DNA from 3 places in the Lentzea miocenica genome. Region 3 is predicted to be linked to each of the others. Evidence: riboswitches for the same ligand, from Rfam matches in the RefSeq annotation. Region 3 holds a riboswitch; each other region holds the start of a gene.
What was found. Region 3 has a riboswitch for cobalamin ahead of SK803_RS14570 (CbtB domain-containing protein). Riboswitches for the same ligand answer to the same signal wherever they lie in the genome.
Positions count from the first base shown of each region.

Region 1 (5,441 bases), 210 kb from region 3:
CGATCTTGGTCCACGTGTGATTACGTGGTGTCCGTGACTGTGGAACAGGTGGTCCTCCTGGCCGAGGACGGTTCGCCCATCGGCGTCGAGGACAAGGCAGTGGTGCACCACGCGGACACCCCGCTGCACCTGGCGTTCTCCAGCTACGTCTTCGACTCGGCGGGCAACACCGTGCTCACCCGGCGGGCGTTGCACAAGAAGACGTTCCCCGGGCTCTGGACGAACACCTGCTGCGGTCACCCGCTTCCTGGCGAGGACATGGCACAGGCCGTGCTGCGCCGTCTGCGGGACGAGCTCGGCATGAAGTGCTCCGACCCGGAGCTGCTGCTGCCGGGCTTCCGGTACCGCGCGGTGATGGACGGCGTCGTCGAGAACGAGATGTGCCCGGTGTTCCGGGTGTTCTCCGACGACGAGCCCGACCTGAACCCGGACGAGGTCGATTCCACCGAACGGGTGGCGTGGACCGAGTTCGCCGCATCAGTGCTGGACGGCACGCGCGAGATCTCACCGTGGTCGAAGCTGCAGGTCGCCGAACTGGTGAAGCTGGGGCCCGATCCGCTGGCATGGCCGGTCGCGGACCGGGCCGGGCTCCCCAAAGCCGTCAAGCTCGCTTAGCGGACGGCGGGGTTCACCACTCCAGTGAGCCACCGTTCTGGTACTCGATGACGCGGGTCTCGAAGAAGTTCTTCTCCTTCTTGAGATCCATCATCTCCGACATCCACGGGAACGGGTTCTCGGTCTTCTCCCACACGGGCTCGAGTCCGAGCTGCGCGCACCGGCGGTTCGTGATGAACCGCATGTACTGCTCGCACGACTCCGAGTTGAGGCCCAGGATCCCGCTCGGCATGGTGTCGCGGCCGTACGCGATCTCCAGCTCGCACCCCTCCGCGAGCATGGTCCGCACCTCCTTCTGGAACACGTCGTTCCACAGGTGCGGGTTCTCGATCTTGATCTGGTTGATCGCGTCGATGCCGAAGTTCAGGTGGATCGACTCGTCGCGCAGGATGTACTGGTACTGCTCGGCGATGCCGACCATCTTGTTGCGCCGGCCCATCGACAGGATCTGCGCGAACCCGGTGTAGAACCACATGCCCTCGAAGACCACGTAGAACGCGACCAGGTCCTTGAGGAACGCCTGGTCCGTCTCCGGCGTACCGGTCCTGAACTCCGGGTCCTCCAGGTGCTGCGTGAACTGCAGCGCCCACGCGGCCTTGTCCGTGATGGACGGGATCTCCCGGTACATGTTGAACAGCTCGCCCTCGTCCAGGCCGAGCGACTCGCAGATGTACTGGAACGTGTGGGTGTGCACGGCCTCCTCGAAGGCCTGGCGCAGCAGGTACTGGCGGCACTCGGGGTTGGTCAGGTGCCGGTACACCGCGAGCACGATGTTGTTGGCCACCAACGACTCGCTCGTGGCGAAGAAGCCGAGGTTCCGCTTGATCATGCGGCGCTCCTCGTCCGTCAGCCCGTCCTTCGACTTCCACAGGGAGATGTCGGCCTGCATGGACACCTCGGTGGGCATCCAGTGGTTGTTGCAGCCGGCCAGGTACTTGTCCCACGCCCAGTGGTACTTGAGCGGCAGCAGCTGGTTGACGTCGGCACGGCAGTTGATCATCGCCTTGTCGTCGACGCTCACCCGCGCCGCGCCGGCTTCGATGATGTTCTCGGTCACTGGCAGGCCTCGCACTCGGGATCGGTGATGGAGCAGTTCGGGTCGGTGACGGCGACGGGGGAGACGGCGTTGAGCTTGCCGTCGGTGCCCTGCAACGTGGACTTCTCCACGTGCGTCGCGCTCTGGGTGCGCAGGTAGTACGTGGTCTTCAGGCCGCGCACCCACGCCAGCTGGTACATCTCGTCGAGCTTGCGGCCACTGGGCGCGGCCAGGTACAGGTTCAGCGACTGCGCCTGGTCGATCCACTTCTGCCTCCTGCTGCCCGCCTCGATCAGCCAGGAGCTGTCGACCTCGAACGCCGTGGCGTACAACGCCTTCAGGTACGGCGGCACCCGGTCGATCGCGCCGAGACTGCCGTCGTGCAGCTTCAGATCCGAGATCATCTGCTCATCCCACAGCCTGCGCTGCTTGAGCGCCCGCACCAGGTCCGGGTTGATCACGGTGAAGTCGCCGGACATGTTCGACTTCACGTACAGGTTGCGGTACAGCGGCTCGATCGACTGGTTCACGCCGGTGATGTTCGCGATGGTCGCGGTCGGCGCGATGGCCATGACGTTCGAGTTCCGCATGCCGCGCTTGACCTTCTCGCGGACCACATCCCAGTCCAAGGTGGACTCTCGGTTCTGCTCCAGCTCGCCGGCGCCACGGTTCTGCGCCAGGATCTCGACCGAGTCGATCGGCAGGATCCCGCGGCTCCACAGCGATCCCTCGAACGACCGGTAGGCGCCGCGTTCCCGCGCCAGCTCGGCGGACGCGTCGATGGCGTAGTAGCTGATCTCCTCCATGCTGCGGTCCGCGAACTCGACGGCCTCCTTGCTGGCCATCGGCGTGCCGAGGGTGAACAGCGCGTCCTGGAAGCCCATCAGGCCCATGCCCACCGGGCGGTGCTTGAGGTTGGAGTTCCGCGCCTCGGGGATCGTGTAGTAGTTCACGTCGATCACGTTGTCGAGCATCCGCACGGCCGTGCGCACGGTCTTCTCCAGCCGCGCGTGGTCGATGCCCTCGGCCGTGACGTGCTGCGCGAGGTTGACACTGCCCAGGTTGCAGACCGCGACCTCGTCGATCGTGGTGTTCAACGTGATCTCGGTACACAGGTTCGACGAGTGCACGACACCGCTGTGCTGCTGCGGCGACCGCAGGTTGCACGGGTCCTTGAACGTGATCCACGGATGCCCGGTCTCGAACACCATGGTCAGCATCCGCCGCCACAGGTCGACGGCGGGCAGCCGGCGGAAGACCTTGATCTCGCCGTTGTCCGCCTTCTCCTCGTACGCGCGGTACTTCTCGGCGAACTCGTCGCCGAACGCGTCGTGCAGGTCCGGCACCTCGTCGGGCGAGAACAGCGTCCACTGGCCGTTCGCGCGCACCCGGCGCAGGAACTCGTCCGGCACCCAGTTCGCGGTGTTCATGTCGTGCGTGCGGCGGCGCTCGTCACCGGTGTTCTTGCGCAGGTCGAGGAACTCCTCGACGTCGATGTGCCACGTCTCCAGGTACGCGCAGACCGCGCCCTTGCGACGGCCGCCCTGGTTGACGGCCACTGCGGTGTCGTTGGCAACCTTGAGGAACGGCACAACACCCTGTGACTTGCCGTTGGTGCCCTTGATGTGCGCGCCGATGCCGCGGACCGGGGTCCAGTCGTTGCCCAGGCCCCCGGCGAACTTGCTGAGCAGCGCGTTGTTGCTGATGCCGTGGAAGATCGCGGCGAGATCATCGTCCACGGTGGTCAGGAAGCACGACGACAGCTGCGGGCGTGTGGTGCCCGAGTTGAACAGGGTCGGCGTCGAACACATGAAGTCGAACGACGAGAGCAGCTCGTAGAACTCGATCGCGCGGGCGTTCTTGTCGTCCTCTTCGAGGGCGAGACCCATGGCGACGCGCATGAAGAACGCCTGCGGCAGCTCGTAGCGGCGGTCGTCGTGGTGCAGGAAGTAGCGGTCGTACAGCGTCTGCATGCCCAGGAACTGGAAGTTCAGGTCGCGTGACGCGTCGAGCGCCGCACCCAGGCGGGCGAGGTCGTAGCCGGCGAGGCGCGGGTCGAGCTGGCCGAACTCGATGCCGTAGCGGACGAACTCGGCGAAGTACGCCGGGTAGCGCTCGGTCATCTCGGCGTGGGACAGCGGGATGCCGCAGGCCTCGGCACGCAGCTTGTCCAGCAACAACCGGGCGCTGACGTAGGAGTAGTCCGGGTCGTGCTCGACCATCGTGCGGGCGGCCATGATCGGCGCCAGCGCCAGCTCGGCGTCGGTGATGCCGTTGTAGAGGTTCCGCTTGGTCTCGGCCAGAACCGCCTCGGCGGATGCGTTCGGCAGGTCAGCACACGCTTCGTTGATGACCACTGAAAGGCGGTCGGGCACGCTCTCTCCTCGCGAGATCAGCCCGAGGAAACGCATGCGCACGCCAGTGGGCACACCACTGGTGCACACAGCAGCCCTCCCTCGGGGCACCGTGTCGTGCGCGCAGGCTTGCGCGCACACCAATGGCAGGTCTTCGGACTCGTGGGCGTACCTCTGGCGCCTACCGGCCGTCGCTTCCCAGGTCCGGAGACCCAGTGCTTGGTTGACGGCTTTCGTTCCCACTCACCGCTGCGGGGCAGTCCTGGATTCGCACCAGGTTCCCTGTTGCCTCACCGACCCCGTTGCGCCAAGTCGGTGAACCACCAGCGCGGCAGATACTACATGTAGGGGTGGGGTCTGGATCACCACCCAACATGCGCGTGTCGTGGGTTATGGTCATCAACGTGGGTGATCTTCGGCCTCGGGTCGTCTTCGGTGCACTGGTCTGTGCGGGGCTCGCTTCGACGTCCCTTTTCGTCGGTGCCGCGGCGCCGGTGACGAGTGGTGTGCTGGCCGTGTCGGCGGTGCTCGTGATGATCACCACCCGGCGATCAGGACGACCCCGAGACTGATCATCACGGCGGCGATCAGGCCGTCCAGGACCCGCCACGCGCGGGGCTTCGCGAACAGCGGGCTGAGCAGCCGGGCGCCGAACCCGAGTGCGACGAACCAGGCGATGCTCGCGGTGACCGCGCCGACCCCGAACAGCCACCGGCCGGCCGCGATCGAGCCGAGCAGCAGCAGCGTGTCCAGGTAGACGTGCGGGTTGAGCCACGTGAGCGCGAGCGCGGTGAGCACAGGGCGGTTCGAACCGCTTTCGGCGACGCTCATGGAGCCCGGTTTGAACGCCCGGCGCGCCGCCAGGAACCCGTACGCCAGCAGGAAAAGACCGCCGACGATCGCGGCGACGGTGATCGCCTGCGGCCACCTGCGGACGATCGCGCCGAACCCCGCGACGCCCACCGCCACGAGGATCGCGTCCGAGATCGCGCACACGGCGACGACCTTGGCCACGGCCTGGCGTCGAAGTCCTTGGCGCAGCACGAAAGCGTTCTGCGCGCCGATCGCGACGATCAGGGTCATCATGGTGCCGAAGCCGAGCAGCAGGTCAGTCACACGTTCGACGGTATTGACGCGGTCTTGATGAGACCAGCTAAAGATTCTTACGTAGCATTAGCGGCCGTGATGGATCTCGACCTGGTGCGCACCCTGCTCGCGGTCGTCGACGCGGGCACGTTCGACGCCGCCGCGGACGCGTTGCACGTCACGCCATCCGCTGTGTCCCAACGGATCAAGGCGCTGGAACAGCGGACGGGCCGGGTGCTGCTGGTGCGGGCCCGGCCGGTGCGGCTGACGCCGTCGGGGGAGGTGCTGGTCCGTTACGGTCGGCAACTGCTCGCTCTGGATCAGGACCTGGAGGCGGCGCTGGGGGAGGA
Region 1 covers NZ_JAXAVW010000011.1:216,613-222,053, reverse strand. Annotated here, with positions in the region: gene idi (isopentenyl-diphosphate Delta-isomerase) at 40-615, shown strand; gene SK803_RS15590 (ribonucleotide-diphosphate reductase subunit beta) at 629-1,672, opposite strand; gene SK803_RS15585 (ribonucleoside-diphosphate reductase subunit alpha) at 1,669-4,026, opposite strand; cobalamin riboswitch at 4,134-4,345, opposite strand; gene SK803_RS15580 (LysE/ArgO family amino acid transporter) at 4,543-5,091, opposite strand; gene SK803_RS15575 (LysR family transcriptional regulator ArgP) at 5,191-5,441, shown strand, end outside.
Region 1: another riboswitch for cobalamin. It lies ahead of SK803_RS15585 (ribonucleoside-diphosphate reductase subunit alpha); the one in region 3 lies ahead of SK803_RS14570 (CbtB domain-containing protein).

Region 2 (5,441 bases), on a different contig from region 3:
AGCACCTGCTCGTGCCGTTCCGACCCGACCTGGTTGAGGATCACGCCACCGAGCCGGACCGTCGGGTCGTAGCCGCGGAACCCGTGCAGCAGCGCCGCGAGTGATCGGCTTTGCCCCCGTGCGTCCACCACGAACAGCACGGGCGCGTTGATCAGCTTCGCCACGTGCGCGGTCGAGCCGACGCCCGCGGTGTCGACCCGTCCGTCGAACAGGCCCATCACGCCCTCGACCACCGCGATGTCACAGCCCTTGGAGCCGTGCGCGAACAGGCCGGGAATCCGGTGCTCGCCGACCATGACCGGGTCGAGGTTGCGGCCAGGACGGGCCGTGGCCAGCGAGTGGTAGCCGGGGTCGATGTAGTCGGGCCCCACCTTGAACGGCGCGACCCGCGACCCGGCCCGGCGCAACGCCGCCATCAGGCCCGTCGCCACCGTGGTCTTGCCGCTGCCGGAGGCGGGGGCCGCGACGACCAGCCTGTTCACCATCTGGTCACCACTCGATCCCCCGCTGGCCCTTCTGCCCGGCGTCCATCGGGTGCTTGACCTTGGTCATCTCCACGACGAGGTCGGCGGCGGCGATCAGCTTGTCCGGCGCGTACCGGCCGGTGATCACGACGTGCTGGTGACCTGGCCGGTTGACCAGCGTGTCGACCACCTCGTCGACGTCGATCCAGCCCCAGTGCAGCGGGTAGGTGAACTCGTCGAGGACGTAGAAGCCGTGGCGTTCGGACCGCAGACGGCGCGAGATCTCCTGCCAGCCCTCAAGGGCGGCAGTGGCGTGGTCGTCCTCGGTGCCCTGCTTGCGGGTCCAGGACCAGCCCTCGCCCATCTTGTGCCACTCGACCGCGCCGCCCTCGCCGGTCTCGTCGTGCAGCCGGCCGAGCGCCTTGAACGCGGACTCCTCGCCCACCTTCCACTTGGCGGACTTCACGAACTGGAACACGCCGATGTCCCAGCCCTGGTTCCAGCCGCGCAGCGCCATGCCGAACGCCGACGTCGACTTCCCCTTCATCTCACCGGTGTGCAGCATCAGCAACGGCCGGTTGCGGCGCTGGCGGGTGGTCAGGCCGTCCTTCGGCACCTCGGTTGGTTGTCCTTGAGGCACTGGATTCTCCTTATGCGGCCCGGACGACGCCGGCGAGGTGGTCGGCGCTGAGCTGGTCGAGACGGACGCAGGTGCCCTGCAGGGCTTCGGCGATCTTCTGCGCGAGGCCGAGCCTGATGTGGCCCTGTTCGCAGTCCACGACCACGACGGCGGTCTGTTCGAGCAGGCCGGCGGCCTTCAGGGCGTCCTTCATCGGGTCGCCGCCGAGGCCGGACGAGGTCGCGCGGCCGTCGGTCAGCAACACCACGAGCGGGCGCTTCCGCGGGTCGCGCAGCCGTTCGATCTCCAGGACGCGGTGGGCCTTCAGCAGTCCGTCCGCGAGCGGGGTCCTGCCGCCGGTGCGCATCTTCTTCAGGCGGGTGGCCGCCGCGTCGACGGAAGTCGTCGGGGGCAAAGCGACTTCGGCCTGGTTGCCGCGGAACGTCACCACGCCGACCTTGTCCCGGCGCTGGTAGGCGTCGCGCAGCAGCGAGACGACCGCGCCGCTGACGGCCGACATCCGCTGCCGTGCCGCCATCGAGCCAGAGGCGTCGACGACGAACAGGACGAGGTTCGACTCCTTGCCCTCCCTGACCGCCTTGCGGAGATCTCCCGCGGTGAGCAGGAGTCCGGGGCCGCTGCGGCCGCGCGCCTGCTGGTGCGGTGCCGCGTTGGTGAGCGTGTCGACGAGATGCAGGCCGTTGCCGTCCACTTTGGACGAACGCACGATCCGGCCGGTCCGGGCACGGGCCCTGGAACGCTTGCCCGGTGCGCCTTCGCCGACTCCTGGCACCTCCAGCAGCCGCGCCTTGAACGCGGGTGCGGGTTCCGGTGCGGGACGGTCCCGCGGCGCGTTTCCGTTGCCCGCCGGGCCTTCCTGCGGTTCGGGCAGTTCACCACCGCCGGGGCCGTCGTCGTCCGGGCCCTCTTCCGGTTCTTCCGCGTGCTCGGCGGCCTGGCGCATGGCGTCCTCGAGCTGCTGTTCCTCGATGCCGGGCTCGTCGAACGGGTCGCGGCGGCGCCGGTGCGGCAGGGCGAGCCTGACCGCGACCTCGACGTCGGTCTCCTCGACCTGCCGGGCACCTCGCCAGGCGGCGTGCGCGGTGGCGGCACGGGCGACGACGAGGTCCGCGCGCATGCCGTCGACCTCGAACGCCGCGCAGACAGCGGCGATCCGGCGCAGTTCACCGTCCGGAAGGGACACGGCCTTGAGGTTCTCGCGGGCGTGCTCGATCTGCCGCTTCAGCGCGGCGTCCTCTTCCGCCCACTTCGCCGCGAACGGCACGGGGTCGGCCTCGTAGGCGAGCCGGCGCCGGATCACCTCGGTGCGGACGCCGACGTCGCGGGCCGCCTTCACCGCCACGGTCAGCCCGAACCGGTCGAGCAGCTGCGGCCGCAGCTCGCCCTCCTCCGGGTTCATGGTGCCGACCAGCAGGAACTGGGACGGGTGCGAGATCGACACGCCTTCGCGTTCGACGTGCGCGCGCCCCATCGCGGCGGCGTCCAGCAGCAGGTCGACCAGGTGGTCGTGCAGCAGGTTGACCTCGTCGACGTAGAGCACGCCCCGGTGCGCCGCGGCGAGCAGACCGGGCTGGAACGCCCGCACGCCCTCGGTCAGCGCCTTCTCCAGGTCGAGCGAGCCCACCAGCCGGTCCTCAGTGGCGCCCACAGGCAGTTCGACCAGCTTGGCCGGACGGCGTTCAACACTCTCGTGCGGCGCGTCGGGGCAGTCGGTGCTGCCGGGCACACAGCCGAAACGGCAGCCCTGCGAGACGTCGAGTTCCGGCAGCAGCGCGGCCAGGGCACGCACGATCGTCGACTTCGCGGTGCCCTTCTCGCCACGCACGAGAACACCACCGATGCCGGGGTGCACGGCGTTCAACAGGAGGGCCAGCCGGAGGTCGTCATGTCCGACGACAGCCGAAAAGGGGAACATGCTCGGCGAAGTCCTTCCTCGGGTGTCCACGCCCGCGGTCGGTGATCAAGAGGGGGACGAGTTCCTGACTCCCGGCTTCTCCTTGAGACCGGTCACAGTCGCGGGACGGCGCCGGATTCGCACCGGCTTCCTCGCACTCCCCTCACAGCCCCGGCATCGTCGCATTTCGCACCCGCGCGACCAACAGCCAGGTGAGCGATGTCGCCCTAGATCAGGCTCTGGAACTCCGCCCAGGCCTCCCGGACCTCGTCGGCGGTCCACTCCAGCGCGGGCGCGGCCACGGTGATCTCGGTCTTCGCGAGCGTGCCGTCCCGCCAGAACGAGCCGAGGAACTCGCCACTCGCCTCGGTCAGCTTCTTCGGGTCACCCGGCAGGTGCAGCGCGAACTGGTGGGTGTGCGGCTCCGGCAGGCCCATCGCCGCGGCCACGACCTTGGCGTGCTCGACGTAGCCGCCGAGCTTCGGGAGCACCGTGTCCAGCCCGTGCATCGCGGACAGCGCCGCCGGCCACTGCTGGAACAGCATGCCGCCGTACCGGTGCCGCCAGACCCGTGCCTGGTCGATGAAGTCCTGGCTGCCCGCGAGCGCCGCGCCCGACATGCCCTCCAGCGACTTGTAGAACGAGACGTACACCGAGTCGAACAGGCCCGCGATCTCGGTCAGAGGCTTGCCCAGGCCGTACGTGCTCTCCCACAGCCGCGCGCCGTCGAGGTGCACGACCGCGTCCCGTTCGCGGGCCTGGTCCACCAGCGTGGTCAGCTCGTCCCAGGTCGGCAGGACGAACCCGGCCTCGCGGTCCGGCACCTCGAGCAGCAGCGTCCCGTACGGCTCAGGACAGGTGGCCACCTCGGAGTTCGGCACCTTGATCGGACGCAGGCCGGACAGCACGGTCAGCGCGTCGTCCTCGTGGTTGAGCGGGTGCGCCTGCGGGTGCATCGCGACGATCGGGTTGTGCGTGCGGTCGGCCCAGCACTTCAGCGCGATCTGCTGCGCCATCGTCCCGGTCGGCACGAACAACGCGGCCTCGGTGCCCAGCAGTTGCGCGACCCGCTCCTCCAGCGCGCCCACCGGGCCGCCGTCGCCGTAGCGGTCGGGCTCGACGTCCGGCACCGGGCCGAGCTCTTCGAGCAGGGTGCGCTTCGTGACTCCGGAGAGCTGGCGGTTCAACACCCCAGCATCAAACCTCAGCCGCGAGCGTGTCGGCGAGCGAGATAACGCCCGCCCGGACGTCATAGGCGGTCATGCGCCGCTCGAGCAGGAATGCGATGTGTTCTCCCCTCAACACGGCGAGCAGGGCGTGTGCTTGGTGGAGGACGATCCGGACCGGCAGTCCGGTTGGACACCGCGGACGCTGAGGGACTGGCGGTCCGTTCGACCGTGCCGGCGATATGGACCGGTAGTCCGATTCACGGCATCGAGATCCGGACCGGCGGTCGCGAAGCGCTGGCGCTGCAGGGCACCACCGCGTTCGAGTCCATCGGCGGCGCCGTCGGGAAGCGGGCGTTCGAACTGCTCAAGGACGGTGTGGGGCGCATGGTCGTGTTCGGGTTCGCGAGCGGTGAGCCGTTGGACGTGTCGGCGAGCGACGTCTTCCGCAAGGGTGTCGCGGTCATGGGGCTCCCTCGCGACGTGACGCCGGAAGAGGTGTTCAGCCACCACCTCAAGCCGGTGCTCGGCGAGGTCTACCAGCTCGAAGAGATCGCCGAAGCGCACCGAGCACTCGAAGCTCGGACCACGCAGGGCAAGCTCATCGCGCGACCGTGACCGACCTGGGCGCGCGGAACGACAGCAGGTTGAGCCACTCCGGATCGTCACCGGCCAGGCGCAACGACGGCTCGTGCTCCGCCACGGTCCGCAGGGTCACCGCGGCCTCCAACCGCGCCAGCCCGGCGCCGAGGCAGAAGTGGCGGCCATAGCCGAACGCGAGGTGGCGAGGGTCGCTCTCCTTGCCGCTCAACAACAACACGAGCTCGGCACCGGCAGGGACGCGCACACCGGACAGCACGACCTCACGGGCAGTCAGCCGCCGCCAGGTCACCACGGGCGTGTCGGTCCGCAGCACGTCCTCCACGAACGACTCAGCGACACCGGGCAACGGCAAGCGAGCCCACAACGCGCGGTCTTGCAACGCGCGACGCAACGCCGTGGACAACAACTGAGTCGTCGTCTCCTGGCCCGCGATCAGCAGGAAGTAGCAGAGCCCGGCGGAGTCCTCGGCGGACACGCCGGCGTCGGCCAGCGCGCAGAACAGCTCGCCGTCCCCGGCGTGGTAGCGCTTGATCAGCCACTGGTGGAAGTCGCCGACGTCGTCGACCAGTTCCAGCTGACGTTCGCGGGAGATGTTGCCCCAGAAGAACTCCAGCGATCCGGAGCTCCACCGTTTGAGCGTCGGGATGTCGACGTTCTCCAGGCCGAGCAGGTCC
Region 2 covers NZ_JAXAVW010000022.1:154,898-160,338, forward strand. Annotated here, with positions in the region: gene SK803_RS26495 (cobyrinate a,c-diamide synthase) at 1-485, opposite strand, end outside; gene cobO (cob(I)yrinic acid a,c-diamide adenosyltransferase) at 490-1,104, opposite strand; gene SK803_RS26505 (putative cobaltochelatase) at 1,115-3,019, opposite strand; cobalamin riboswitch at 3,058-3,187, opposite strand; gene SK803_RS26510 (threonine aldolase family protein) at 3,226-4,185, opposite strand; gene SK803_RS26515 (zinc-binding dehydrogenase) at 4,354-4,782, shown strand; gene SK803_RS26520 (cytochrome P450 family protein) at 4,766-5,441, opposite strand, start outside.
Region 2: another riboswitch for cobalamin. It lies ahead of SK803_RS26505 (putative cobaltochelatase); the one in region 3 lies ahead of SK803_RS14570 (CbtB domain-containing protein).

Region 3 (5,441 bases):
GGTCGATCAGCAGACCGAACACCACGCCGAGACCGACGTAGAGCGTGGCGAGCTGGGCGAGCGAGCTGAGGCGGAACTGCCACAGCACGTTCACCGGCATGTCCGCGGGGATCGTGTCCGGCGGCGCGGGGAACGCCACCAGCACCACGGCGACGGCCGCGGCGACCGCGAGCAGCACCGCGGTGACCCGCACCGGCTGGGTCTGGGCGCGCAGCTGCTCGGCGAGCCAGCTGGCACCCCACACGATCACCAGACCGGCCACCACCACACCGAGGTAGAGCGCGGTCCGGTAGTTCACCGTCTCCGGGTCGCCCACGGCGGGCGGGTTGGCCGGATACTTCAGCCACGGCAGCAAAGCCACGGCACCGAACACCGCGGCACCGAACGCGAAGCTGCGGCTGAACGGCGTGCGGTCGGCGAACCACCGCTTCGACAGCCCGTAGGCCGTGGCGAACACGAGCCCGACCGCGATGCCGACGATGACCACGCCGAGCATGCCGCCGACGATCTGGGCACCCCGGCTGACCAGCTCTTCCTCGCCACCGTGCGAATGGCCGGCCTCACCGGCGGGTGCCCTGGCCTCCTCGACCGCGAGCGCGGCGCGAATCGGGATCTCGGTCACCAGCAGCTGCACCAGCGCGGAGGCGACACCGGCGATGCCGCCGGCCGCGATTCCGCGCAGCGCAAGGGACTTGTACGTCGTAGTCATGAACTTCCCTGCCCGGGATCGGAGATCGGGATCAGTGGCAGGGGACGCCGAGCGCGTGCCGGCCGTCGTGGAAGAACTCGTGCAGCATCTCGGAACCCGCGCCGAGCGCGAGACCGTTCTCCTGCAAAACCAGGTAGGTGACGATGAGGCCGAGCAGTGCTACTGCGAAGGCCCACTTGGGCACCTGGACGGCGGACAGATTTGCTGCGGGGCTCGTCATGACGGGCTCCTCCATACCTCGTGGAAGTCAACTCTCCTAGCGGCGCCGCAGCCGGTCTCCTGACTCCCGGATCAACGCTGCCCCCGCGTCTTCCCAGTCCCCTCGCGGGGACCAGTGACGTGCTCGGCGGGGATCGCTTCCCGGTCACAGTGGCGAGGACCGCGCCGGATTTTCACCGGCTTCCCGTCACTGCGGCGCGTGCACCGTAAGTTGATCGGTGGCTTAAACACAACCGGCCATAAGAGTTGTCGTGTTCATCACTTCACGAGTGGACAGTCACCGCACTTCCCACCTGCGGCAACGCGGTAGTAGAGACAGCACGACCGACGCCGGAACGTGACTTCGCCCGGGAAACTGATGAATTCTCCCGCCTGTTCGAACGGCGGTGCGCTCATCAGCCGCTCGCCGCGTTCTTCTGCTTCCTCTGCCGTGAGCATGCGTGCGCGGACAACCATTTTGAGCGCGCCCGCGATGTTCGACATCGCGTTGCCCCACAACAATCCGCGCGCCACCGGAGTGACCGCCTGGATCGCTTCCACCACGGGTTCGAGCGCCTCCGCGGCCGGCGGGCCCAGCCGCGGCTGGTCGATGCGGACGCTCAGGCCGTTGACCGGGTGGTGGTGCCACCACAGGTTCTCCGGCCGGACGTCGATCGGGATGTTCGCGGCGGTGAGCGGGCTGAGCAGCCGCGCGGTGTAGCTGAGGAAGAACAGGCTGGCCGCTACGCGTGGTTCCTCCGCTTCGTACCGGATCGCGATGGCGTCGATCGTGGTTTTGAGCGCCGGGCCTTCGAGCAGCGCCGTCCCCGGCAGCCACGTGTCGTCCGGGCGGCCCACGTCGAGCGCGAAGAACGGGTTGATGCCGCGCACCCGGCGCAACGCTTCGAGCACTTCGGCGAACTCGGACACGGAAGTTCACGCTACCGGGTGGAATCTCATCGTCGCTCCCCGTCGGGTGCGATCAGAACAGGGAACACCTGGGTAACTTGATGTTGTGAGGACGGCGTACCGATGCCGGGCCTACCCGGACCCCGAACAGATGGCGGTGCTGAACCGCACGTTCGGGTGCGTGCGTTTGGTGTGGAACAAGACCCTTGCCGAGCGGTCTCACCGCTACCGCACCGAGGGCAAGTCAACTTCATACCGGGAGACCGACGCCGCGCTGACCTACCGGAACTTTTTCGCGGGACACCCGCTCGGCGTACCGCATGCGCGAGGGCCGGCTTCACCTGGCCAAGACCGCAGGGCCGATCCGCTTCGCCTGGTCGTTCGGTCAGGCGAATCTGTCCACGCTCGATCCCAGCATGGTCGTTGTCGCACGAGAGTCCGACCACCGCTGGTACGTCACGTTCACAGTGGACACCAGTGATCCTGCGCCACTTCCTGCTACCGGTCGCGCTGTGGGCTTGGATCTCGGTGTGTAAGGACTTCATCGTCACGAGTGATGGTCAGCGGATCGCCAACCCCCGGCATCTGCAACGCAAAGCGCGAAACCTGGCCCGCTACCAGCGGCGTCTGGCTCGCACCCAGCGCGGTTCCCGCAACCGCGCCAAAGCCAGGCGAAGGATTGCCGCCGCGCACCGCAAGGTCCGAAACCGGCGGATGGCCCGCGCGATCAGCGACGTGGCGTGGGGTGAGTTCCGGACGATGCTGGAGTACAAGGCGCATCGCGCCGGACGGACGCTTCTGGTCGTCGATCGCTGGTATCCCAGCACCAAGACCTGTTCGTCTTGCGGACACCTGCTGGCCGAGCTGGGTTTGTCCATTCGGCACTGGACGTGTCCGAACTGTCGCATCCGGCACGACCGGGACCTCAACGCGGCGAAGTACATCCTTGCGGCTGGTCGAGCCGTAGCCCGAGGAGACTTGGGCGATGCCTGTGGAGCTGACGTGAGACGGCAAGGGTTCGCCCTTCCGCAGTCAGCGGCGAAGCAGGAACCCTGTGTCGTGAGGCACACCGTGCGGTGTCCGACGTGAGTCGGACGGGGCTCTTCACCCGCAGGTGGGGAGAAAGTCAAGTCCAGGGCATGGGACAGATGTGACCGCGGTGTGGACGGCGGTCCGGGAGATGGGAGGATGTCGTGCCGTGAAGACCTTCGACTCCCTGTTCGCCGAACTGACCGAACGAGCCGCCACCAAGCCGGCAGGTTCCGGCACCGTCGCAGCGCTCGAGGCCGGCGTCCATGCGCAGGGCAAGAAGGTGCTGGAGGAGGCGGGCGAGGTCTGGATCGCCGCCGAGTACGAGTCCGACGAGAAGCTCTCGGAAGAGATCTCGCAGCTGCTGTACCGCCTCCAGGTGCTCATGCTGGGCCGCGGCCTGACCCTCGAAGACGTTTACAAGTACCTCTGACGGAGACTTTCACATGCTGCGCGTTGCAGTCCCGAACAAGGGCGCGCTCGCCGAACGCGCCTCCGCCATGCTGACCGAGGCCGGCTACCGGCAGCGGCACGAGCCGCGCGACCTGACCGTGCTCGACCCCAACAACGACGTGGAGTTCTTCTTCCTGCGTCCCAAGGACATCGCGATCTACGTGGCGTCCGGCGACCTCGACCTCGGCATCACCGGCCGGGACCTGGCCGCGGACTCGGGCGCCGACGACAACGGCTCGTCGGTGCAGGAGCTCCTGGCGCTGGGCTTCGGCTCGTCCACCTTCCGCTACGCGGGCCCTCGCGGCACCGACTGGAAGGTGTCCGACCTCGAAGGCAAGCGCCTGGCCACCGCCTACCCGAAGCTGGTGGGCCGCGACCTCAAGGCCCGCGGCATCAACGCCCACGTGATCCGTCTCGACGGCGCCGTGGAGATCTCGATCCAGCTCGGCGTCGCCGACCTGATCGCCGACGTGGTGGGCTCCGGCCGCACGCTGCGCCAGCACGACCTCGTGCCGTTCGGCGAGCCGATCTGCGAGTCCGAGGCCGTGCTCGTGCACCGGGCCGCCTCGGAGCTCACGTCGGCCAAGAAGCAGCTGACGGCCCGCCTGCAGGGCGTCGTGTTCGCGCAGCAGTACCTGATGCTCGACTACGACTGCCCGCGCACGTTGCTCGAGGACGCCATCGCCCTCACCCCGGGCCTGGAGTCGCCGACGGTGGCGCCGCTGGCCGACGACAACTGGGTGGCCGTGCGGGCGATGGTGTCCCGCAAGGAGGCGAACCGCGTGATGGACGAACTGGCCGCGATCGGCGCCAAGGCCGTGCTGGCCTCGGACATCAGGTTCTGCCGCCTGTGATCACGGAGCACGCCCTGCTGGACGTGCTGCCGGATGCCACGGACGAGTTCGAGTGGGCGTTCGGCGAGGCGCGGGAGCTGATCTCCGCCTCGCCGGGCTTCCGCGGCCTGGAACTGCTGAGGTGTCTGGAAACGCCGTCGCGCTACCTGCTGCTGGTGCGCTGGGAGTCCGTGGAAGCGCACACCGTGGGCTTCCGGCAGGGCCCGTCGTACGCGCAGTGGTCCGCGCTGCTGCATCGCTTCTACTCGCCGTTCCCGACGGTCGAGCACTACGAGAGCGCGCTGAGCACCTCGGCGTCCGTGGTCTGATCGAACCTGTCGTACCACCGGCTGACCGCGCCGAAGTGGCGTGGGGTCAGGACGGCCACGACCGGGGTCGTGAACGTTTGGAGCGAGTCCCTGGCCGCCACGGGGACCGCGAGCGTGACGCTCCGGGGTTCGTGTTGGTGGATCCAGTGCAGCGCGGCCCTGGCGGTGACGCCGGTGGCGAGGCCGTCGTCCACGAGGATCACGTCGCGATCCTTGATGGTGAGCGGCTTGTCCCCGCGGTACAGGACGGTGCGCCTGGCTGCTTCGGCGCGTTCTTCGTCGCAGGTGCGGTCCAGCTGTTCCTCGGTGAGGTTCAGGGCTCTGAGCACTCTCGCGTCGTAGATGGGTTCGCTGTCCGCGGTGACGGCTCCTACGCCGTACTCGGGGTGGCCTGGGGCGCCGATCTTGCGCGCCACCACGACGTCCAGTTCGGCGTTGAGCTGTGCGGCTACTTCCTTCGCCACCGGGACGCCGCCTCGGGGGAGGCCCAGGACGAGCGGGTCGTGCCACGGCTGGGTGGCGAGTCGCGCGGCGAGGGCGCGGCCCGCTTCCTGCCGGTTCGCGAACCTCTTCACAGTCCCGCTGACGCTACGCCTTCTTCTCGTCAGTCGGTGCCAGCCAGAAGGGGCATCACGAAGCCGCGGTGGGCGGCCTGATCGTCATGCAGTCAGCGCTCGCGCACGAACAGCGCCTGCGCCGTTGTGCCCACCGGCCCCTCCACGTCGTGCACCACGCTGGTCGCGAGCCCGACGCCGTCCGGCCCGATGGTCGTCCGCGCGTCCATCCCGACCCACTCGCCAACAGGCTGCCGGTGCAGGTGGACGGTCAGGTCCGTGTTGATGGCGTACCACTTGCGAATGTCCACACGGGACGAAACGCCGCTGGCCGAGTCCACCACGGAGAACAGCCGCTCCAACGGCGAAGGCTCGAACCCGTCGACCACGGCGACGCGGGGGCGGGCCCAGACCTGGGCGTCGCCCG
Region 3 covers NZ_JAXAVW010000011.1:3,393-8,833, reverse strand. Annotated here, with positions in the region: gene SK803_RS14575 (CbtA family protein) at 1-709, opposite strand, end outside; gene SK803_RS14570 (CbtB domain-containing protein) at 741-929, opposite strand; cobalamin riboswitch at 962-1,138, opposite strand; gene SK803_RS14565 ((2Fe-2S)-binding protein) at 1,187-1,837, opposite strand; gene SK803_RS14560 (helix-turn-helix domain-containing protein) at 1,968-2,297, shown strand; gene SK803_RS14555 (RNA-guided endonuclease TnpB family protein) at 2,294-2,905, shown strand; gene SK803_RS14550 (phosphoribosyl-ATP diphosphatase) at 3,015-3,278, shown strand; gene hisG (ATP phosphoribosyltransferase) at 3,292-4,152, shown strand; gene SK803_RS14540 (antibiotic biosynthesis monooxygenase family protein) at 4,149-4,460, shown strand; gene SK803_RS14535 (phosphoribosyltransferase) at 4,421-5,035, opposite strand; gene SK803_RS14530 (thioesterase family protein) at 5,128-5,441, opposite strand, start outside.